One region of the Glutamicibacter sp. FBE19 genome, then DNA from elsewhere that is predicted to be linked to it. Evidence: predicted binding sites of a transcription regulator. Region 1 holds the regulator's gene; each other region holds the start of a gene.

Region 1 (14,839 bases):
GATCGATCCTTACTCTTATCTTGTACTTACGCGTAGAACACTTTGGTTCCATTCTATTGCCAAGGGCCCGTGATCGTTTCACCGATGACGGGCCCTTGACGTGAAGCTTCTTACCAGGAAGCAGCTATCCGGATGCTTAGTGCGCTTCCTTGGCGCCCTTTGGCGCGAAAGCCAATACGAAGACCAGAGTCAGGACGAGTATTGCTCCCCCGAAGATCGCCGAGTAGAACAGCGAGTGGTCGAATTTGCCGGTCGCCTGGTACACCGGAGCGCCCTGAATCATGTCAAAGGTCACAGTGTGGTGCTCGACTTCGCCCGGGGCGTGGGAGGTGACTTCACCGGGGAAGTTCACGTGCAAGTTGGCCTCGGTGAAGGAGGAGTCAACGGCAGCCTTGTCGCCTGGCATGGAGAAGGTCACTTCCTTGCCGTCATCTGCCAGGTTGATCTCAAATCCGAAGACCTTGAACGCGTCTTTGAGCTGAGTGTAGGTTTTCACGCCATCGGTCTCAAAGCGCAGGCCAACGTTCTCGCCCTCCTCGATCTTCGAGTAGGTCCACTTGCCGCCAATCTGCTGTTCCATGGCAGCAGTGTCAACCTGTGAAGCCAGAAGTTCATCGAGGCTCATGCCCTGAAGGTTTTCCTTGTTCATGGTGACTTCAACGGCACCGGTCGTCTTGTCTTGACCCTGAACGTTGACTTCTGCATTCATGTTGACGCAGCCGGACAAAGCTAGGACGGCGGTAAAGACCAGCGCAATCACGCTCAAAAGTCTCTTCACGGAAAAGGGCTCCTCAAAAATGTTGGGGTTCAGAAAACGTGCATTGCCTCAACGGGCGCTAGTTCAAGCTTACGCGTCTTTATTTGGTCGCACTTGCACGTGCTTGCTCCAGGCATGCCGCGACTATCGGGGCATCCGCTGGGATCCATTCAACGGCCTTGGGCAATGAGCCATCGAGCGCGAGCCAGGCCAGCTGGTCATGTCCATCCAAGGTGTCGGGCACCCCAGCGGTGATCTGTGCAAACCACATCCGCATGGCTGCCTTCTCGTTCAGCGGCCACCCTTGGGGGTGGGGACCTGGAATGGGCGCGCCTAGCTGGATGGCGACTCCGAGCTCTTCGCGCAGTTCCCGGTGCACCGCGTCGATTTCGCTCTCCCCCGGTTCGACTTTCCCTCCGGGGAACTCCCACAATCCGGCCAGGGATTCAGGCCGGTTGCGGCGGGCCGCTAGCAGTTTGCCCGGAGCTTCAAGGTCATCAACGATGGCTACCGCGACAATTTGTTTCAGCATTCTTGTTTCCGGCATGGGCTAGCTCGACTTGGTGGCGTGCTGGGCCCGCGCTGATGCGTACAGGCATACGGTCGCGGCGGTTCCCACATTCAGCGATTCGGCCACGCCGTAGAGCGGAACGGCCACGGCATGGTCTGCGGCCTGCTTTTCGTGCTCGTCAAGGCCCTGCCCCTCGTTGCCGAAAAGCCATAGCGTTGGCGCTTCCAGGACTGGCTGGCCCTCAAGCCACTGGTCTTCTTCGGCACCGCCGTGGTGCGCCCGGAGGACTGCGGCGTCCTGGAGCGAATCAAGGTTGAGCGCACCGTATCCATCGGCGGCCAGCACTTGGCTTCCGGTGGTTTTAGCGGCTTCGATGAGGTGGTCGAATTCGATGTTGTTCAGCACCGGCAGGTGGAACAGCGAGCCGACGGTGGAACGCACGGCCTTCGGGTTGTAAATATCAACGCTGCCCTTGGTCAGGATTACCGCGTCTGCCCCGGCGGCGTCGGCAGCGCGCAGCACGGTGCCTGCGTTTCCCGGGTCCTGGACTCGGCAGAGGACCGCAATGAGTTTCGGCTTGGAGGAGAGCACTTCGCTCAGTTGCGGCTGGGCGATTGCAGCGACGGCGAGAATGCCCTGAGGGGTCTGGGTATCGGCCATGGCATGCAGTACTTCGCCGGTGACGATGCGCGTTGGAACCTGCGCTTGCTCGAGCAGTTCTGCGAACTCGTCATGGCTTTCGAGGAAACCACCCACCACGTAGACGGCCTGGAGAAGGTTGTCATCCAGCAGGTGGGCCTTGAGTGCTTCCCGCACGGCCTGTGGTCCTTCGACCAGGAATTCCCCTGTGGCTTCACGCCCCTTGCGGTTGGCAAGCCGGGCAACGGCTTTGACTCGTTCGGCGCGTGGATTGGACATCACTTCAGGGGAAAAACTGCTCATACTTCGAGAATACCGGTAGAAACACCAATGGGCAGGTTCCGCGTCATGCGCGGAACCCACCCATCGGTGTGATCTGTCCTACCTGAGCATTAGCTCAAAGGGAGAAAAGATTTACTTCATCTGCTGGCGGGATTCTCCACCAGCTGGTTCGAAGCCTGCAGCCTTGGCAGCTTCAACCGAGTTGAACCAGAATTCAGCTTCGGTCTGCTCGTACCAGGTCGAGCCTGGAACGTGGTACTTGTTCGAGCCGGCGTTGCCCTTGATAACGAAGCCCTCAGGAGCGTCTTCGCCTTCAACAGCCTTGATTACACCTTCGCCCTCGACGGACTTGGCAGCGGCAGCCTTAGGAGCCTTGGCAGCCTTTGGAGCAGCAACCTCTGCGGCAGCGCGTGGAGCGTTGACGTCAGCTGGAAGAGCTTCCTTTGCAACCTTAACCAGGGTTGCGAATGCGTTGGAGTCCGATACGGCCAGTTCGGCCAGCATGCGGCGGTCAACCTCGATCTCAGCAGCCTTCAGGCCCTGGATCAAGCGGTTGTAGGTCATGCCGTTGGCGCGGGATGCAGCGTTGATGCGCTGGATCCACAGGCGGCGGAAGTCGCCCTTGCGCTTACGGCGGTCGTTGAAGCTGTAAACGAACGAGTGGAGCAGCTGCTCCTTGGCCTTGCGGTACAGGCGCGAACGCTGACCGCGGTAACCCTTTGCGCGTTCCAGAACGACGCGACGCTTCTTGTGGGCGTTTACAGCCCGCTTCACACGTGCCACGTGTGTACTCCTTCAAGTCAGTTCCCCAGTGCCCGCGATTTTGCGGGGTGGGAGAAATCTATGGGTGGTGGGGTATTGCTTCCCCGAATTGCGAAAGGGAGAGCTTAGAGGCCCAGCATCCGCTTGATGGTCTTTACATCGGCCTTAGCGACGATCTGGTCAGAAGCCAGGCGACGGGTAATGCGCGAGGACTTGTGCTCCAGGTAGTGGCGACGGTTGGCCTGCTGACGAACGAGCTTACCGCTACCGGTCAGCTTGAAGCGCTTCTTGGCGCCACTGTGAGTCTTGAACTTCGGCATAGCTGCCGTTCTCCTAACGTGCTCCACACGGCAAAATTACCGCGTGGGGATCATCCGAAGCGGGCCCCGTATAAGGTGACCGCTGTTGTTCTCTTGTAGTTGGATCTTCCCGGGGGAAGATCCTTCACCGTAAACGGTGACGGGCTCGAAAGCCCAACAGGCTTGGCTAGGCGTCGCCTTCAGCTGCTTGGCGGGCCTGCTCCAACTTGGCGCGGGCTTCGTCATCCATAGCTGCTGCAACGTTCTGGCCCTCGGTTTCAGCTGGAGCGTCGGTGCGGATCTTGCGCTTGGCCGAATTACGGCCACCGGACTTCTGCTGCTGCTGTTCGCGGCGAGCCTCTGCCTTGTTCTTCAGCGGACCAACAACCATGACCATGTTTCGGCCATCGATGCGCGGGCTGGACTCAATGATTCCAACCTCGGCGACGTCTGCTGCAAACTTTTCCAGCAAGCGGATGCCCATCTCTGGACGCTGCTGTTCACGACCGCGGAACTGGATCATGGCTTTCACCTTGTCGCCAGCGCCCAGGAAGCGCAACGCGTGCCCAACCTTGGTCTCGTAGTCGTGAGTATCAATCTTCAGGCGGAAGCGAACTTCCTTCAAGACCGTGTTGGTCTGGTTCTTACGAGCTTCACGAGCCTTAACAGCGGCTTCGTACTTGTACTTGCCGAAGTCCATCAGTTTGCACACTGGAGGCTTGGCGTTGGGTGCCACCTCGACCAAGTCCAGATCGGACTCATGAGCCAAACGAAGCGCGTCCTCGATGCGGACGATGCCTACCTGCTCACCATTGGGGCCGACGAGACGTACCTCTGGCACGCGAATGCGCTCATTAATGCGTGGATCGCTGATGTGTCACTCCTGAAATTCGTAATCCATAACCACAAACGAAGAAGGCCCCCGTCTGCGATTGCAGGCGAAGGCCAAAAGAGAACGACATGATGAGTGGCGCATATCATTGCGCCTGCATCTGGGGATTGCACGAATGCGATCCTGCCGAAATACCCGGAAGCCTGGAAACGGCGACAGCGGGTGGGAGATGGCCTCCACTTGCATGGCTCAATACTAGTACGAATCTGGCATCCAGGGCTAACTGGAGAACATGAGAAGTACCGGCATCGAGTCGGTCTGTGACAAGCTTAGCAGTATGAGTACCGAAGACACCAACTCGCATCAGCACCTCGTCGATCAGCAGGTGCGCGATATCGCCGAAGTTCCGGCTGTAGAAATCATCACCACCGCGGCGGTTCACCTCATGAGCGCGGCCGCCGTTAAATGCGGCCTGGCCGAGGGCGAAGACGCCGTTGAGCTGAAGGATCTGGATGAAGCTCGAAAGCTGATCACCGCTCTTGCAGGCCTAGTCACCGCGGGCGCACCTGAGATCGGTTCGCAGCACGCAGCTCCATTGCGCGATGGCCTGCGCAGCTTGCAGCTGGCGTTCCGCGAAGCTTCGCTGATCCCGGATGCTCCAGGCAAGGGCCCCGGCGAAAAGTTCACCGGCGCTGTCAACTAAGCAACCATCCTAGTTTTTTAAGAGATTAACATCATGGGCTCGGCTTCTTCGGAAGCCGAGCCCATCGTTGTATGCATCACAAGATTCCTTTTGCGCAGCGAGCCGTCCGCTTCGGGCTAGTGTTGTTCCAATGGAACTGATCGAACAGCCCGTCTTGGACGCAACGCCCTATTATCTGCGCCCGTTTTCGCTTGAGGACATCCCGCTCATCAAGCAGGCTTCGTCGGACCCCTACATCACAAGGATCACCACTGTGCCGCTACAGGGCGATCATCAACAATGCCTGGAATTCATCTATCGCCAATGGAGCAGAACCACGGATGGAACCGGATACTCATTCGCCATCGCGGATTCGACAACCCATCGGGCTGTCGGGCAGATTGGCCTGTGGTTCCGCGACGCCCGCCACGGACGGGCAAGCATCGGCTACTGGGTGGGACCGGAACATCGCCGTCAAGGCATTGCCGCCTGCGCGCTGAACACCCTCGCTGATTGGGGCCTGGGTTATCCTGGCATCCATCGTGTCGAGCTGTACGTCGAGCCGTGGAACGAAGGCTCCTGGCGTGTGGCCGAACGGTGTGGATTCCAGCGCGAAGGGTTGTTGCGCGGCTGGGAGCTGATCGGCAATGAGCCCAAGGATCTGTATATGTACTCGCGCATCGCCGAGAGGGCGCAGGACTAGGCCGTAGTTTCCCAGCGCTGCCGGCGAGCCCGGCGCACCCGACGGCGAATCTGCTGGGCAACCAGGGCGGCCAGGACCACGATGGTGGCCATGATGCCAATGCCGACAAAGGCGTAGGCCGGGCCAGCACTGTCCACGAAGAGCCCGGTGACCGGTGAACCCAATGCGGTGCCAGCGGTCATCGCGGAACCGTACCAGCCCATGGCTTCGCCACGGCGTTTTTCGGCCACCAAATCCGTGAGCCATTCCGAGGCGGCCGAGAGGGTCGGCGCACAGAGGAACCCGGGCAAGGCGGAGAAGAGGGCCAAGGACCAGGTGTCCCACGCGAAGTACATCGGGATCGTCAAAATCGCCATGAACAACAGCAGCAGCAGGGGCGAAACCACACGCTTCATGGAGCCGTAGACCAGGCCCCCAATCAGCGAAGCACCGCACCAGAATAAGAACACCAATCCGAGACGGTGGCTTTGCATGGCGGCATCGAGCTCGGCCACGATGGCCACTTCGGTGCCGGTGAGCAGCATCCCGGCTCCGGCTGAGGCGATGAAAACCGCCAGCACCGATGCGCTGATCCAGCTGAAGCGGCTCTTGAAGGCCCGTCCGCGCTTCTTGATCCTGGCCCGCGCCGACTTCCAGCCAGCAACGATCAGTTCGCCTTCAACCTCTTGCACGCCCATTGGGGCTGCGGCAATGAAGCTGGCTTCGGCACCCAGCCGCTCTTCATGGGCATTGGGCTGCATGGCGATGGCCTTGGGGTCATCGCTGCGAGTTGGCGGGTTGAGGATCATCAGCACCAATCCGGCCAGGGAGGCGGTCAGTCCAATCACGCTTAGCCCGATCACGCTGCTGATCTGGGTGGCAACAATGCCGGCAGTTGCCGGCCCGACGATGAACACCAATTCGGTGGCTGTCGCGTCCAATGCAAATGCGGTTCGCCGCTGCTCGCCGGTGGTCATGATGCCCAAGGCCGTACGCACCACGGAGAATACTGGCAGGGCGAATAAACCGCCGACGAAGGCCAAGGGGTAAACCCAGACCAGCGGCACGTGCGGGACGGTGCACCAAACCAGGGTTTCGACGATGATCGAAGGCAGCATGGCCCGGCGCAATCCCCACGAGTCTACGCGTGATCCGCGCCAGGGTGCGCCGATGGCGATACCCAGGGTCATCAACGCCGTGACCAAGCCGGCCGAGACCCAGCTCTGTTCAAGGTTGTTGACCAGATGCAGGAGCAAGAGCATGCTCAGTGCAGAGTGAGGAAGTCGGGCAATCATGCCAATCAGCAGGAGCATCGAGATCTGCGGCTGGCGCAGAATCTGCCAATAGCTTTTCATGCCCGAGGTGTTCCTTACTTCTAGGAGCCCGCCGAGTCTAGCTTGGCGCGCTATGCAAACTGAGTTCTAGGGAATCCACCGCTTCAGTGAATTCAGTGTTCTGGGCCAAGCGCCCCTGGATGGCGCCGGTGATTTCCTGCGCCTTCTCCCGGCTTGTTCCCGGTGCGAAAACGAACTGCAAATTGAGTTCTGGTCCGGATCCGCCGCCAGGAACCATCTGGCCGTCCCTGGTTCTTGAGCCTACTCCCCTGCCCGGAGCCAGCTTCACGGCCTGCAATTGGCTGAAGCCTTCGGTGGCATCCTGCACGAGGTTGGCGATCTGCTGATTCTGATAGCTTGGAGTCCAGTCGATCTGCTTGGCGAGGTTCCAGACCCCCGGTCGGCGCAGGACGAAAGTGAAGTCGCTGCCCGGATCAAGGACCAGCAGCTGGCATTCCTCGCTGACCGCCGAGAGTGCCGCGCGCGGGGCAAACACTGCCACCGGCCGGGCCTCCTTGTGCCAGGCTTGCAGTCGTTCGACGGTGCTGAAGACAGGCAGGGCCATTCGGCCGTCCGGAGCATTGATCTTCACCAGTGCCATGTCGGCTTCCTTGTCCGAAGCGAAACCGTGCTCGGTCATGGCTTCTTCGCCGAGCTGGGCGACAACCGCCACGAACACCCGTGCAGTGGCCAAGGCCTTGTGGACTTCGGCCTCGGAGCCTTTGCCGTCGCGCAGCTGCGCCAGCGCCTCCATGGTTTGGGAGTCGGCGCTGCCGTCGTCCTTGTCGAAATTATGCAGGGGGTTGCCCTCGCCGCTGAGGTCGCGCCCTTCCCAATCCTGCCCCGCAGAGTCGGCGGGTGAACCGGCCTGGGCCAAGGCCGCGACGATATGTCCAGGCAGGTGGCGTTGAGGCGCTGATTCAGAATGCTCCGTGCTCATAGCTCCATGCTATCGGTGGATTTGCTTCAGTTGAAAGGACGGACGGAATCTTCTCCCATGAGCTTGAACACCACGGATGGGTAATTCAAGATTTTTTGCGGAAATCAGCAGCCGGCGAATGCCCTCTGGTTTCATCGTGCGCTGTCCGCGCCAGAAAACAAATGACGGCTTGAATGCCCAGTGGCATTCAAACCGTCATTGTGGTGGAGCGAGCGGACTTAGCGGCGTCCTGCTACGTCCAGGGCCTCCTGCAAGGTGAACTGTCCTGAGTACAGGGCCTTGCCCATGATGGCGCCCTCGATGCCTTCTGGAACTAGCTCGCGAAGCACACGCAGGTCTTCGAGCGACGAGATGCCGCCCGACGCTACGACAGGCTTATTGGTTTTTGCGGCGATTTCACGCAACAGCTCGACGTTCGGTCCGCGAAGGGTGCCGTCCTTGGTCACGTCGGTGACGACGTAACGGGCGCATCCCGCATCTTCCAGGCGCGCCAGGACCTCCCACAAGTCGCCTCCATCTTTGGTCCAGCCGTGGCCCGACAAGGTGGTGCCTCGAACGTCCATGCCCACTGCGATCTTGTCGCCATGACGGGCGATGGCCTGCTTGGTCCATTCAGGATTTTCTAGCGCAGCGGTTCCCAAGTTGACGCGGGTCGCGCCGAATTCCAAGGCGCGGTCCAGGGACGCATCGTCACGAATGCCACCAGAGAGCTCAACTTTGATGTTCAGTTCCTTGGCGATGCGCTGGACGATCTCCACGTTGCTGCCGCGGTCAAAAGCAGCATCCAAATCAACCAGGTGCAGCCATTCAGCGCCTGCGTTCTGCCAGGAAAGGGCAGCTTCCAGTGGATCGCCGTAGCCCGTCTCGGAACCGGCTTCGCCCTGGACCAGACGCACTGCCTGGCCTCCGGCGATGTCTACGGCAGGCAAGAGTTCGAGAATTGGTTGCTCGCTCATAATGTCCTTTGTGAAGAAATGAATTTTTTAGAGGGCCAATACCCACGCGGCAATGATGCTCATTGCTGCGAGAGCCCATAGCGCGATGACCCAAGAGATATGGGCCTTCTGGCTTTTGAGGGAGATCGCTCCGCCAGCCAGGAATGCGCCAACGAACCCAAGCACGATGGTCCACATGCCTACAGGGTGCCCAACCAGTTGCGCAACAGCTGTGCGCCGGCTTCGCCTGACTTTTCCGGGTGGAATTGCACTGCCGAGAGTGGACCGTTCTCCACTGCGGCCACAAATGGCGTTCCGTGCGTGCTCCAGGTAACTTGAGGCGGAGTCATTGCAGGTTGCGTAACGTCGAATTCCCACTTCTGTACTGCGTATGAGTGCACGAAGTAGAAACGCTCGTTCTCGACGCCGGCAAAGAGCTTGGTGCTAGCTGGTGGCTGCACGGTATTCCAGCCCATGTGCGGAATGACATCGGATTTGAGCCGTTCGACGGTGCCGGGCCATTCGCCGATACCGGCCGTTTGGACTCCGTGCTCAACGCCTTCCTCGAAGAAGACCTGGTGGCCGACGCAAATTCCCAATACGGGTTGTCCTCCGGCGATGCGGCGGCCGATCCAGCGCAGGGCACCAATATTCGTCAGCTGTTCCATCACGGACGCGTAGGCGCCAACGCCAGGAACAACCAGCCCGTCAGCGCTCATGACCTTTTCGGGATCTGCGGTCAGCTCCACGTGAGCACCCGCGGCTTCCAGCGCCCGGACAGCCGAACGGACGTTGCCCGAACCGTAGTCGAGAACAACTACATTCTTCTTTTCCACTTACAGTGCACCCTTCGTGGATGGAATCTTGTCACCCATGCGTTCGTCGAATTCAACGGCTTCGCGCAGAGCTCGTGCAAAGGACTTGAACTGGGCTTCGACAATATGGTGTGGATCGCGGCCCGAGAGCACCTCGATATGTGCACAAATCTGGGCGTGGAAGGTGATCGCTTCAAAAACGTGGCGGGTCATGGAACCGGTGAAGTGCCCACCGATGAGGTGGTATTCCTGCCCCGCCGGCTCGCCGGAGTGGACGAGGTAAGGGCGTCCGGATACATCCACCACTGAACGCGAAAGCGCTTCATCCAATGGAGCATATGCGGTGCCGAAGCGCCGGATGCCGGCCTTGTTGCCCAGGGCAACGCGCAGCACTTCGCCGATGGTGATGGCGGTGTCCTCCACGGTATGGTGCACGTCGATGTGGGTATCGCCCGTTGCCCGAACGGTCAAGTCAATGAGCGAGTGCTTGGACAGCGCGGTGAGCATGTGGTCGTAGAACGGCACGGACGTGCTGATCTCCGACACACCAGTTCCATCGAGATCCAGTTCTACGAATACGGACGATTCGCTGGTGACGCGTTCCATGCGGGCGCGACGTGCGCCAATCAATTCGGCAGCCATGTCTTCCTTCGCTTGTTCTTGATTACTTTTCCGCGCCGAGCAGCTCGGATAGACGATCCAAGAACGCAGTAGTTTCTGATTCGGTTCCGGCGGTTACTCGCAGAGTGCCCGGGATCCCATTGTCGCGGACGATAATGCCTGCTTCCAACAATCCTTCCCACACCGCGTGGGGGTTCTCCAGCCCGCCGAAAAAGACGAAGTTGGAGTCGGAGACGGAAGGCTTAAGCCCAAGCTCTTTCAAGCGGGCAACAATTCGATCTCGTTGCGTTTTGATGTCTTCCACCTGGGCTAACAACAAATCGATATTCTTCAGCGCCGCTACGGCAGTTGCCTGCGTGACGGCCGAGAGGTGGTATGGCAGCCGCACCAAGCGAATGGCATCGGTGACTTCAGGCGCCGCTGCGAGGTACCCGACGCGGGCACCGGCAAGGCCAAAGGCCTTTGACATGGTGCGCGTGACGATGAGCCGCTGGCGGCCTTCAAGCAAGGTGAGCGCCGATTTGGTGCTGGACAAGGAAAACTCGGCGTAGGCTTCGTCAACAATGACCATGCCATTGTGCTCGCTCATTGCGTCATATACGGCTGTGATCACGTCCAGGCCAAGCGCCGTGCCCGTGGGGTTGTTAGGAGAGCACAGGAAGACAATGTTCGGTTGGTGCTTGAGAACTTGTTCTGCCGCGGATTCTGCGGAGAGAGTGAAATCCTCGGCGCGCGTACCGGCGATATATGTTGTATCGGTCCCGCTAGCTAGGAGGGGGTACATCGAGTATGTTGGTCCGAAACTCATGACGCTTCGTCCTGGCCCGCCAAATGCCTGCAGGATTTGCTGGAGGATTTCGTTCGAGCCGTTTGCCGCCCAGATGTTACCTGCGGTCAGGGAGTGGCCGAGATAGTCAGCCAGCAGTTCACGGAGTTCGGTGAATTCACGATCCGGGTATCTGTTGAGGCTGGTTGCTGCTTTTGCGACCTCTTGCGCAATGGCATCCACGACAGTTGGCGGAAGCGGATGAGTGTTCTCGTTGACATTCAGCTGAATGGGCACGTCGATTTGTGGTGCGCCATATGGGGATAGCCCGCGGAGATTCTCACGCAAGGGCAGCTGACTCAAAAGTTCACTGCGGTCATTCACGCAATAAGTCTACGTGCGTACCGGCTTGGCGGGTGAATCCGCTACGAGTCAAGGTAACAATCCCCTGCCTCGATCGATGCTCTAACCAGCGAGCACAGGGATCGACAGCGAGTCGCCAACGTGGATCTCGCTTCCCTGGAGGGAGTTGAGTTCCGAAATGTGGCTGACAGCAGAAGTGACGTCGTAGCCCTGGGCGTACTCCTTGGCCAAGCTCCACACGGTGTCGCCCGGGATAACGGTGACGTCCACAGTTTCGACGCCCGTTGGGAGTTCAGATGATGCCCTTGCATCTGAAGCGAACATCGAGAAGAAGAACGCTGCAGCTACGGTTAGCGCAAAAACTGGAATGCCCACCAAAACAGCCCAGCCGCGGCGGTTGATCCGGATCTTCAATGGGCTCTGGGTTTGATTTGAGTCAAGTGCGAGGGTTGCCATGACCTTATCTCCTCAAGATTGTGTAGCGATGCGAAGTTATATTCGATATGTAGATTTCGAAGACTTGTTCGAAACTAGTACATCTGTTCTAACAGAGCTTCGTCCGACTTGTCCAGAAGTTTTCGAACAAATCTTTGAAAGAAGCTCGCTTATCCACTAAGATTTCGAAGTAGACGAGCAATGAAAACATCACACCATCTGGCTCCGACAGTTTGGACTGCCGAACTTTCGACAGATAGCTAGGGAAGGCAAAATCTCATGTCAGCTTCACAACGCACTCCCCGATCGAATGCACGCTCGTTGACGATTCGCCAAAAGAAGATCCTGGAAACGATCCAGCGTGCCATCGGCAAGAACGGCTATCCACCATCCATGCGTGAGATTGGCGACTCGGTAGGACTCAAGAGCCTTTCGAGCGTCACCCACCAATTGAGCCAGCTGGAAAAGCTCGGGTACATTCGTCGAGATCCACGCCGTCCGCGCGCCATGGAGATTTTGTTGCCGCTGCAGTTGGCGGACGATGCTGAGAACTCAACGGCGTCGGAGGCCGCAGAGAGCAAGGCTGCCGAAGACGCGATGGTCATCGAGCTCAGCACGTCAGCCGATACGACCATGGTTCCATTGGTCGGCCGGATCGCTGCTGGTGGGCCGATCCTTGCTGATCAGTCTGTCGAAGATGTTTTCTCGTTGCCTCGCCAGCTGGTCGGACACGGCGAATTATTCATGCTCAAAGTCTCTGGCGATTCCATGGTTGATGCCGCTATCTGTGATGGTGACTGGGTAGTCGTCCGCCGTCAGCAGAATGCTGAAAACGGCGATATCGTCGCTGCATTGCTGGACGAAGAAGCCACTGTCAAAACCTTCCGGCAGCGCGATGGGCATACATGGCTGCTGCCCCAGAACTCACGCTACGAACCGATCTTGGGCGACGCGGCCAAGATCATGGGCCGTGTTGTTTCTGTGATGCGTTCGCTCTAATCGCATCTGGCATGAGGGGTGTTGGTGCGCAAGCATCAACACCCCTCAGTCGTTTGCTCCCTGCGATTTCGGTTTCGATTCGCACCGTTGTGCTGCGCTGAAGATCATCCAACGCTGAACTGCCGCTGAGAGCCGTCGTGGTTCTTCGTTGACCAATCGGCTAGCTGTCGACGTCACCAAATCGCGTGCGATGCCCCGAACGTCCAGATCCATGCGCTCATCGTTTGCGCAGAGGGCCAGGTATCGGCAGAGAATCCCGGCAAATAGGTTGCCATCGCCTCCTCCATCAAGCACCAGGGATCCGGCCTCGTCGGCCAGATGCCGGCGTGTGGCATGAACAAGTGCAGCAGCATGCTCCAAATCAGCTGCGGTACCTAATTCCAGCAGCGCGCCGAGCACCGGACCCTGGTTATAGGTATAGAGGTGATCTTCCAGTTTTTGGCCTGTTGAAGTGAGTCTGAGCCCATCAAGATATAAACCGTGCTGGTCGCTGAAGATGTTGGAATGCATCCAGTCAAGCAGCTTCCTGGCTTGTTCGCGATCACCGATGCGTGCGAAAAAGAGTGCGGCAGGAGCGTTGGCAGGGGCATTCTTGAAATCGCGTTTCCTCGACCAGTACAAGCCGCCATCGAGGACTTCGTCGATGCCGCTTTCCAATTGCTTGCGCAAAGTCGTTATTGCTCGTTTTGCACCGAGATGGCTGTGCCCTTCCAGCTTCCGGGAAAAAGCCAGCAACCTCTGGCTCGCCAGCGCCAGCCATGCCATATCGTCAAAGAAGTAGTTCGGGAAGACTCCGAAATTGCGAATGCGGATTCCTGCCAGCAGGTCTTTGGCACGGTGAAGTTCGCGCCGGGCTGCATCACGATCGCCAGCTTCCCAATAGCCCAGCCCGTCGTCAAGGATCGCATCCAGGTAGTGGGCCTGCCACCAGTAGTTCCACTCAGCAAACGGATGAGAAAATCCATTCATATCGCTGAGCATGCTTCCGTCATGCATCCGGTGCTGAAGGCTATAGGGCCGGCCAATCCACGTGCCTGGCAGGCGAAGGAGCCGATGGCCAAAACGCGCATGCGTATCTTCGGCTGCTTCACACGCCAGTTCCCTCATGGATTTCATCTTGCCTTCCGGAATTTGCCTTCCCTGTGGCGCAGACATTAGTGCATTCAACGAGCCCGAGTCACCGGGTCATTGCTTTCGAGCACCGGAAGTTACTTTTCAGCAGGCTTGAGGCGTTCCAGAACTCCAGAAATGACCTTCTTGTCTACTGTGGGCCACATCGGTGGCAGGGTAGCCTTCAGGAAGCTTCCGTAGCGCGCCGTGGCCATGCGCGAGTCCAATATGGCTACAACGCCCCGGTCGTTGACCGATCGGATCAGGCGTCCTGCGCCCTGCGCCAAGCGGATGGCGGCATGCGTAGCCGAAACCTGCATAAAGCCATTGCCACCATGCTTGGCGACGTCTTCGGTCCGGGCCTTCGAAATCGGGTCGTCGGGGCGTGGGAATGGAATCTTGTCGATGATGACCAGACGGCAGGAATCCCCCGGGACGTCAACTCCCTGCCACAGCGTCATCGTGCCAAAGAGGCAAGTGTCGCGTTCGTCTGCGAACTGTTCAACCAGGGATTTCATGCTGGCCTCGCCCTGGCACAAGATGTCCACGTCCAGCCGCTCGCGCAAGATGCTGGCGGCCTCTTCCGCCGAACGCTTCGAAGTGAACAGCGCCAGTGCGCCACCGCCGGATGCCTTGATGAGATCTTCAATCTCGTCCAGGGTCTCAGCTGCAAGTTGACGGCCAGGTTTTGGCAAATGCCTGGCTACGTACAGGATGCCTTGTTTTGGATAATCAAAAGGGCTTCCCACATCGACGCCAGTCCATGTTGGCGCTCCGTTCCCCATCAAGCCCAGCGAACCGGCCACGGCATCAAATTGCGAACCGATAGCCAACGTTGCACTGGTGAGCACGACCGTGCGGCCATCAAATAGGCCTTCGCGCAGTTTTCCTGCCACCGACAGCGGTGCGACATTCAGCGTTGCCGGTTGGGATTCTTCGGCCTCCACGTAGCCTCGGCCTTCTACGAACTCCCGTGGGCGCGTTGTGTAGAGAACTTCGCGGCGCTCTTCAGATTCGAGCATGCGCAGAGAGTCATCCATAACAGCCTGCAGCTGGGAGCGTGCAGTCTGTCGTC
Region 2 (4,522 bases), on a different contig from region 1:
GCGGGCAATGCAGCTGAACCAGGTCCAGCGTATCCACCCCGAGATTGGCGCGCGACCGGTCATTCCATGCGCGGAATGCGTCGAGATTGTAGTTTTCCGGCAGCTGGTCGACGCGGCGCCCCATCTTGGTGGCTACGGTGATGTCGGCATCGGAATTATTTTTCAGCCATGTGCCGATCAGTTGTTCGCTGCGGCCATCTCCATACACGTCGGCGGTATCGAAGAAGTTCACGCCCGATTCATAGGCTGCATCGAGCACGGCCAAGGCATCGGACTCTTCTACCGACCCCCAGTCGGCGCCAAGTTGCCAGGTTCCCAAGCCGATGACAGAAACATTGCGTTGCGTACGTCCAAGTTCTCGTTGTTGCATGGTTTCGAGTGTAGTGCGTCACCTCCATTTCACGCATGGAAGACGAGGCGTTGCTGCCCAATCGGCGTTTCAACCAAATTCTTTATGATCCATTCGATAGAATATTCACTGTCATCACAACATCGAGGAGATCATGTTTCCCACCATTTTTGCGCTGTTCTGCGCGCTCATCGGCCTGGTCGTCATGCTGGCCGGCAAAACGATGAAACCTGAGAACAAGAACCGTTCCGCAACGCGTGCCACCGGCATTGGCGTTTTTGCCGTCTCGCTGGTCGTTCTTGGCATCATGTCCACCACCATCGTCCAGCCTCGCACCGTTGGCGTGAAGGTCGCGCTGGGAAAGCCGACATCCGTGGTGAGCAACGGCTTCCACCTGAAGTGGCCGTGGGAAAAGGTCGAGAAGCTGGATGGCTCCGTGCAGAACGACGTCTATTCCGGCGACAGCGGCATTCCCGTTCGCCTGGGAAACAACGGCCGTGCCAATGTTGATGCTTCGATCCAGTGGCAGCTGAAGACCGACGATGCCATGGACGTGTTCCTGGACTACCGAACCTTTGAGGGCATCCAGTCGAACCTGGTGGATCGAAATTTCCGAGCCACGTTGAATGAAGTCATGGCTACCTATGACCCTTTGGCCTACACCGAGCCATCGAAGGGCGGCCAGGATCTTGAGGGGCTGGCCAAGGCAGTGCAGGAAAAGATGCAGGGCAAGGTGAAGACCCAGATAGAAATCCGTTCTGTCACCCTGCCAATCATCAACTTCGATGAGCCGACGCAGAACCGCATCAATGAGCTTCAAGCCGAAGCGGCCAAGACGCGCGTGGCTGAACAGCGCAAGCAGACCAGCACCGCTGAAGCCGAAGCCAACAAGATCCTGGAACGTTCCCTGACGCCGGAAACGTTGACATCCAAGTGCTTGGACATTGTGGCGGAATCAAACCAGAGCCCGATTGGATGTTTCCCGAATTCTGGAGTTCAGCCAATTACCATGACTGGCGACAAGAACAACAAGTAGCATTCACCGCCAGGCACAACTCGCCCCAGTTCGTATGGACTGGGGCGATTGCTGTTTCCAGCTCGCGTTCTACTCCCCGTGCGGGCAGGTAGCCCCGATCAGGCAGAGATATCCTCGATATCCGGCGGACTGCTCCCGGTGTCCGGCGGCCGGTTCAGCCAGTCCTCGAAGGAACGCACCCAGTCAGCTTCGCTCATGCACTGCGGATAGGGCTGATGCGCAAAACCTGTCGCCGGCGGAGCGGTGGAATGGTACGTCGGCCCCATTCCGGTAGCGATCTTCATCCGGTGCGGCCCCCGGGAGATGACAATTTCCTGCCTTCCGGGGGTTTCCTTGGCCTGGTTGCAGAACTTGCACCTTCCATCGGCGTTGACCACGCAGGTGCGCCCGCCCAGGCAGGCCTGGGTGACGTGGTCGATTTCCTCGATCATCCCGTCGCAGAAGGGGGTGCGGCAGCGCCGGTCGCGGGTTCTGATGAACTTCTTCATTTTCTCCGGGAAGATCCGTGCGGTGGAGTCCATCGCGATCAGCTCCCGGTCCCCGGGGGCGGTATAGAGGCGGATCAGCTCGATGCTCGCTTCCAGGGTGTCGATGAAGGCCGGGGGCCGGGTGGTGGCCATTTCCGCGAGGGTCATGTTGTTCAGGATTTCCTTGCCGGCGACCAGCTCGCGCGCGTATTGCGGGGCGATGACCCCGTAGCCGTCGAGGTAGGCTGGCTGCCGGTCGCCGAGGAAGAGGGTCTTGTCGGTCATGACCAGTGCGACGTTCATGTTCACGGGCACTGTCGCGTCCGGGCTGGTGCAGAAGCTGGAGAGGTAGTCGGCTTCGATTTGCGCGCGGGTGCGCGGGTCGCCGTGGGCTTTGAGGCTTGTGGATTTTGCCTTGATGTCGTTTTTCAGGGCCAGGCCGGCGATGATGGGCAGTTCGGCGTGGAGGCTCATCATGCCGGTGTCCGGGTGCGCGGTGAATTTGATGCGGCGTTGCTCTTCAGCGCTTTTTTGTTCTTTGCACTGGTCGTCCGAGGCGTAGGCGTAGGTGAAGTCCTTGACGGTGTCGCTGATTTTCCTGGTGCCCTGGTTGGCGAACAGTCGGGGGTTCTTGGCGTACAGGTGATCGAATTCGGTGCGGCGTTCGGCTTTGAGGATGCGCAGCGGGGTGAGGATGGCGCGCATTTGGGCTTCGGTGAATTCGCCGCGGCTGTAGGCGGCGGCCAGGTGCGGGGTGTCGTTGAAGAGGATGCGGCAGTTTTCGAGGTATTCGCGGTAGCCGTGGGGGTCTGCTTTGCGGGCGAGGGCTATGGTGGCGGCGGTGCCGCGGTTCAGCTGCTTGAGGTTGCCGCGGGTGGCGTTCTGGTGGACGACGTTGATTTCGGTTTGGTGGGCGAGGGCTGCTTGGTGGTAGCGCAGGGAGGAGATGGCGCGTTCCAGGCGGGCGATGCTGGTGAGGCATTCCTCGGTGGTTCCGTGTTCCTCGATGTGTGCCAGGCTGGTTTCCAGTCCTTTGACCACGGCGGTGAATCCGTCGTGGTTCTCGGGGTTGGGGGTTTGCGCTGGGGGGATCGTGGTTTCGGACATGTTCTTATTTTACGCTGGTTAGTCGAATATGTCTTCGATGGTTTGGTTGCGGGTGGATAACTTTTAGAACACGGTAAAGTTACCAGTCAGCGATGGTATTTCAAGTTCAGAGCGGATAGGCCCGAGGTGGCATGGGCGTGCACGTGGTCGTGGTGTTCGAACGGGCGCGCCACAAATCTAGCCCTGGGGCATCGGCCGATCGCCGGCCTGGCCGGGCTGCTCGGCGATGATTTGCACTTCCAGTCCCTGCTGGTCGTAGAGCTTGCCGTCCACGAGGTGATCGCCGTCGGCCAGCCCCTCAAGCTGGTGCTTGTAGATGGAACGCTGCGAGGTTTCCTTCTTGCCCCAGTTCAGCTCGTTGAAGATGATGTTCAGCAGCACGGCCATGATCGTCGCCGAGGAAATGCTCGATTGGAAAATCGTGCCCACCCAGGCGGGGAAGGCGGCATAGAAGTCGGGCTTGACCATCGGGATGCAGCCAAAGGCCAGCGAGGTCGCGATGATCAGCATGTTCATGTTGTCCTCCTTGGCCTTGGCCAGGGTGCGGATGCCGGCAGCGGCGACCGAGCCGAAGAGCACCACGCCGGCGCCGCCGAGCACCGGCTGCGGGATCGAGGCGATGACGCGGCCAAGCACCGGCAGCAGGCCCAGGACCACGAGGATGCCGCCACCGGCAGCGACCACAAAGCGGCTTTTCACCCCGGTGATCGCGACCAGGCCGACATTCTGCGCGAAGGCCGACTGGGTGAAGGTATTGAAGATCGGGCCGACCGCCGAGGAGAGCATGTCGGCGCGCAGGCCGTTGGCGATGCGGCGCGAATCCACCTTGGAGCCGGTGATTTCGGCGACCGCGAGCATGTCGGCGGTGGTCTCGGTGTAGGTCACCAGGATGACGATCATCATCGAGATGATGGCGCTGACTTCGAAGACCGGTGCGCCAAAGGCGAAGGGCGCCGGCACCGCGAAGATCTCGCCGGCGAGCGCCTGCGAGAAGTCGGCCATGCCCATGAGAACGGCCACCAGGGTGCCCAGGGCGATGGAGAGCAGGATCGAGAGGCGCGAGAAGGCGGCCACCCCGGACTTGGACAAGGCCAGCAGGATCAGCAGGGTGATCGCGGCCAGGGCGATGTTTTTCATCGACCCGTAGCTATCGCCGGCGGCCGACCCGCCCATGGCCCAATCCGCGGTGACCGGGAAGAGCGAGACGCCGATGATGGTGATGACCACGCCGGTGACCACCGGCGGGAAGAAGCGCAGCAGCTTGGCGAAGAACGGGGCGATCAGGATGCCGATCGCGCCCGAGGCGAGCACCGCGCCAAAAACCGCGGGCATCCCCCCCGCCGCCATTGAGGATGGCGATCATGGTGGCCACCCCGGAGAAGGACGTGCCCTGCACCAGCGGCAGCTGGGCGCCGAAGAACGGGATGCCCAGGGTCTGCAGGATCGTGGCCAGGCCGCCGATGAACAGGCAGCAGGCCACCAGCACGCCCATCTGCGCGGTGTCCATGCCGGCCGCCCCGCCCATGACCAGCGGCGGGGCGATGATTCCGCCGTACATGGTCA
Region 3 (4,522 bases), on a different contig from region 1:
TTGACCGTCCAGTGGGCACGCGAGGCGCTCGCCGGGTTGAACGCATTTTCCGCCGGAGTGCGCTCGCTGGCCGAGCATGGCAACAAGGAGCTGGAATTCGGGGCCAGCATGACGGTGGCAGAATACCTGGCCCCGTCATGGATCGGGCAGCTGCACGAGAAGCTGCCCAGCGTCATTCCGCGGATGAGAATCATGAATTCCCACGACGTGATCCAGGCGGTGGAACAGGAGCAGATCGGCTTTGGATTTGTTGAAACGCCACAACTGCCCCCGTCTCTCAGGAGCCGTGAAGTGTTCCGCGATGAAATGCTGGTCGTGGTTTCGCCTGCCCACCCTTGGGCCGGTCGGAAGGACCCGGTGACCTTGGATGAACTGCAGCAAACTGCGCTCATCGAGCGCGAGGAAGGCTCGGGGACCAGGGCCTTTTTGAACTCCTTGTCCACCGTTGAGCGGGCCAAGCCGATTGCGGAATTCAATAGCAATGCGACCATCTGCCAGCTGGTCGCCGGAGGCATGGGACCGGCAGTTCTCAGCCAGCTGGCGGTGGAGAACCAGCTCAAGCAAGGGGCGTTGGTTGAAGTTCCGTTTGCCGGCCCGGCGCTAATGCGCGAGCTGCGCGCCATTTGGCGTGAAGAGCGTGCGCTGAATGCCAATGAGCGGATGCTCCTTGGCATCGCCATCATCCAGTCGCCCAGCGCTTGAGCTCCAGGCGGTCCCGGGCGGCGCTATTGCGTCCACTTAAAAGCAATATCCCGGCACGTTTGGCTTTCCCTGAAAAAAGTCAGGCCAAACGTTCCGGGATGCTTGCGATGGCGGCTAGGAGACCTTCTCGACGGCGTGGCCCAGCTGCTTGGTCGGAACACGATAGGTTTCGCGTGCGGTCAGTGCCGAGAGCGAAGCAATGACAGCGATCACCGCGGTGAACAGGCTGATCTGGACCCAGCCGTTGGCTTCAAGCCCGCCCAGGGCGGCTACGATGGACGGGGCAAAACCGGCCATGAGGAAGCCAAGCTGGGTGCCGATGGCCAAGCCGGAGAAGCGCACCTGCGAGGAGAACATTTCCGCGTAGAAGCTGGGCCACACGGCGTTCGCCGCGGCGTAGGCGCAGGAGAAGACCAGGACCGACAGGGTGAACTGCAGCAGCGCGTTGCTCGATTCCATGGACCGCAGATAGAACGGCATGATGGCCGCCGAGCCCAGGGCGCCGTAGATGAAGACCGGCTTGCGGCCGATCTTGTCAGCCAGCATGCCGAAGAGCGGCTGCGAGATCAATGCGCCGATGTTGCCGGCAACAACAAGCCACAGGGTGATCGACTCATCCATGTTTCCAATGACCTTGCCGTAGGAGATGGCCAGGGTTCCGTACACCGTGGAGACGGCGGCGATGAATGCGCACAGCACTACGCGCAGCACGTCCTTCCAGTGGAAGCGCAGCAGGACTGCCAGCGGCAGCTTGGCAATCTCATTGTTCTTCTTGGCTTCTTCGAACTCCGGGGTTTCGTGCAGCGAACGGCGGATGAAGAAGGTGACAACCACGACGACTGCCGAGAGCCAGAACGGGATGCGCCAGCCGATGCCGAACTTGATCTCATCCGGAAGGGCAACCACTGGAATGAAGATCATCGCGGCAAGAATCTGGCCGCCTTGGGTGCCGGTGAGCGTCCACGAGGTGAAGAAGCTGCGGCGGTGATCCGGGGCGTGCTCCAGCGACATCGATGAGGCTCCGGCCTGCTCGCCGGCCGCCGAGAGTCCCTGGCATAGCCGGGCGAGGACCAGCAGGATCGGGGCCAGCCAGCCTACCTGCTCGAAGGTCGGCAGGCAGCCGATGAGGAAGGTGGATGCGCCCATCAGGATCAGGGTGAACATCAGGACCTTTTGCCGGCCGATGCGGTCGCCAAAGTGCCCCACGAAGATGGCTCCCACCGGGCGGGCCACGTAGGCGAAGCCGAAGGTGGCCAGCGACATGACCGCGGCGTTGGTGTCGGTGTCGGGGAAGAAGATATGCGGAAAGATCAGGGCCGCGGCTGAGCCGAAGATGAAGAAATCGTAGTATTCAACAGCGCTGCCCATGAAGCTGGCGACGGCCGCCTTGACCGGTGTTCGTCCTGCGCTGCCGGTGCCGGCAGATGCGTCGGAGTGGTGTGGCGATGGCATCGGGTGACTCCTCGTCGAGTGTTTTGAGGGTGACGATCCGCTCTAGATGTTCGCTATGCGTACACTTGTTCGGAATGTGTTCATTGGATTACAGTAGATGTAAATCACAACTCAGGCAATACCTGACGTCATCAAGAAGAGCTGCGGGAGAACATGAGTACACGTGCTGAGTCTTATCTGGTCGGCCTGATCGGTGACGGCGTCATGCCATCGCTGACCCCGCCGATGCACGAACGCGCCGCCGAGGTGCACGGGCTGCGCTACCTGTATCGGCCGATTGACCTCACCGAACTGGAACTTCCGGCAAGCGGCATCGGGGAATTGCTCCAAGCAGGAGCCAAGCTGGGATTTAACGCCTTCAATGTAACCCATCCTTGCAAACAACTTGTTCTGGGCCATCTGGATGACATCTCGCCAACGGCGAGGGCCATTGGCGCGGTGAACACCGTGGTGATCCAGGACGGGAAATTCATCGGGCACAACACCGACGCTTCCGGATTCTCCCGCGGCCTGGCCGAGGGGCTCCCCGGAGCCAAGAAGCAGAAAGTGCTCCAGCTGGGCGCTGGCGGCGCCGGCGCCGCGGTGGCCTACGCCTTGCTGGCTTCCGGGACCGAGCAGCTGCACATCGTTGATCTCGACGAGGATCGGGTCAACCACCGGGTCCAAGAGCTGCGCAAGAACTTCCCGCAAGCACTGGTCCATGCCGCAACGCCTGCCCAGGTTCCGCAGCTTCTGGGCGAGGTCGATGGATTATTGAATGCCACCCCGATCGGCATGCACCACCATCCCGGTCTTCCGCTGGATATCGCAGCACTGGAATCGCGGCACTGGGTCGCGGATTGCATCTACCGCCCGGTGGACACCGAACTGATCGTTGCCGCCCGCAACCTCGGATGTCAAGTCCTGGACGGCGGATACATGGCCGTTGGCCAAGCGGTGGACGCCTTCGAAATCATCACCGGCATCAGGCCGGAAACACAGCAGGTGCGTGGCCACTTGCTGGAACTGCTGGAAAAAGGACTGTAATGCGCACCTCTATCGCTACGGTATGCCTGTCGGGAACCCTGGAAGAAAAACTTCTGGCCTGCGCCAAAGCCGGCTTTGACGGCATCGAGATCTTTGAGCAGGATCTGTTGGTGAGCCCGATGTCGCCCGAGGAAGTCAAGGCCATGGCGCACCGGCTGGGGCTGACCCTGGATTTGTTCCAGCCCTTCCGCGATTTTGAAGGGGTCACCGAAGAACAGCTGCAGGCCAATCTGCATCGCGCTGAAGCCAAGTTCCAGCTCATGCAGCGGCTGGGCATGGACCTGATGCTGCTGTGCTCCAATGTCGGCACCGCCACCATCAACGACGATGGCCTGTTTGTGGATCAAATCCGGCAGCTTTCAGATCTTGCCGCCCGGTACGATGTGCGCATTGCCTATGAAGCGTTGGCTTGGGGCAAGTATGTTGATACCTACCAGCATTCGTGGGAGATCGTGAAGCGGGTAGACCGCGCCAACGTGGGATTGTGCATCGACAGCTTCCACATCCTCTCGCGCGGCGATGATCCCTCGGAGATTGCCGCCATTCCCGGAGAGAAGATCTTCTTTGTCCAGCTGGCCGATGCGCCGGTGCTCTCCATGGACATCCTTTCCTGGTCCCGCCACTATCGGCTCTTCCCGGGACAGGGCGGCTTCGCGCTGGACCAGTTCCTGGCAGAACTCGTGCGCTCAGGCTATGACGGCATCATTTCCTTGGAAATCTTCAATGATGTTTTCCGCCAATCCAACGTGGAACGCACCGCCATCGACGGGCTGCGGTCCTTGCAGTGGCTGCAGTCCACGACGGCCCAGCTGTTGAGCTCGACAGGGGAGCACTACGCCTTGGACCTCAAGGTCCTGCCCGGAGAGCAAGACGCCACCGGGTTCGACTTTGCCGAGATCCGGACCGAGGACCCAGAGCGCGTGGCCGGGATGCTGGCACAACTCGGTTTCAGCTTCAGCGGGCAGCACCGCCGCAAGCCGGTGCAGCTGTGGAGCTCGGGCGAGGCGAAGATCATCATCAATTCGCAGCGAAGCCGAGGAGTGGAAGCCGCCGTCTCCGGCTTCGGCGTGCTGGTGCCGGACCCGGTGGCCAGCGGCGAACGCGGAGGGGCCCTGCTCGCTACGCGAGTGCCCCGCCAGCAAACCAACAATGAACAAGACCTGCCTGGCTTCGTGGCGCCAGATAGCACCGAAGTATTCTTCAGCTCGCCGGCCAATACCCGGAATTGGGTTTTGGAATTCGAAGATGCCGGGCCTGCGGCGTCCGCGGTGCCCAGCGGGCCAATCCTGGGCATCGACCACATCAACATCGCCCAGCCATGGCAATGCTTCGACGAATCAGT

The links. The regulator LexA, encoded in region 1, represses DNA repair genes until DNA is damaged. The targets are predictions, from matches to a motif close to TCGAACANNTGTTCGA.
Region 2: H6F58_RS02250 (DUF222 domain-containing protein) is a predicted target of LexA. The motif match lies at 2,982-2,997, and genes of this name have one in related genera.
Region 3: H6F58_RS02665 (shikimate dehydrogenase) is a predicted target of LexA. The motif match lies at 2,212-2,227, and genes of this name have one in related genera.

The regions. Positions count from the first base shown of each region.
Region 1 covers NZ_JACKQN010000002.1:31,307-46,145, forward strand. Annotated here, with positions in the region: gene H6F58_RS03760 (DUF3153 domain-containing protein) at 137-778, opposite strand; gene H6F58_RS03765 (NUDIX domain-containing protein) at 858-1,289, opposite strand; gene H6F58_RS03770 (RNA methyltransferase) at 1,308-2,210, opposite strand; gene rplT (50S ribosomal protein L20) at 2,322-2,972, opposite strand; gene rpmI (50S ribosomal protein L35) at 3,077-3,271, opposite strand; gene infC (translation initiation factor IF-3) at 3,438-4,124, opposite strand; gene H6F58_RS03790 (DUF1844 domain-containing protein) at 4,420-4,785, shown strand; gene H6F58_RS03795 (GNAT family protein) at 4,916-5,467, shown strand; gene H6F58_RS03800 (MFS transporter) at 5,464-6,801, opposite strand; gene H6F58_RS03805 (SseB family protein) at 6,839-7,720, opposite strand; gene priA (bifunctional 1-(5-phosphoribosyl)-5-((5-phosphoribosylamino)methylideneamino)imidazole-4-carboxamide isomerase/phosphoribosylanthranilate isomerase PriA) at 7,939-8,676, opposite strand; gene H6F58_RS03815 (hypothetical protein) at 8,704-8,853, opposite strand; gene hisH (imidazole glycerol phosphate synthase subunit HisH) at 8,856-9,491, opposite strand; gene hisB (imidazoleglycerol-phosphate dehydratase HisB) at 9,492-10,112, opposite strand; gene H6F58_RS03830 (histidinol-phosphate transaminase) at 10,135-11,241, opposite strand; gene H6F58_RS03835 (LysM peptidoglycan-binding domain-containing protein) at 11,323-11,676, opposite strand; gene lexA (transcriptional repressor LexA) at 11,935-12,654, shown strand; gene H6F58_RS03845 (glycoside hydrolase family 76 protein) at 12,700-13,623, opposite strand; gene H6F58_RS03850 (ATP-dependent DNA helicase) at 13,863-14,839, opposite strand, start outside.
Region 2 covers NZ_JACKQN010000001.1:495,757-500,278, reverse strand. Annotated here, with positions in the region: gene H6F58_RS02260 (aldo/keto reductase) at 1-370, opposite strand, end outside; gene H6F58_RS02255 (SPFH domain-containing protein) at 504-1,385, shown strand; gene H6F58_RS02250 (DUF222 domain-containing protein) at 1,484-2,959, opposite strand; partial or broken gene H6F58_RS02245 (nucleobase:cation symporter-2 family protein) at 3,137-4,522, opposite strand, start outside.
Region 3 covers NZ_JACKQN010000001.1:590,597-595,118, forward strand. Annotated here, with positions in the region: gene H6F58_RS02655 (LysR family transcriptional regulator) at 1-702, shown strand, start outside; gene H6F58_RS02660 (MFS transporter) at 817-2,154, opposite strand; gene H6F58_RS02665 (shikimate dehydrogenase) at 2,308-3,180, shown strand; gene H6F58_RS02670 (sugar phosphate isomerase/epimerase and 4-hydroxyphenylpyruvate domain-containing protein) at 3,180-4,522, shown strand, end outside.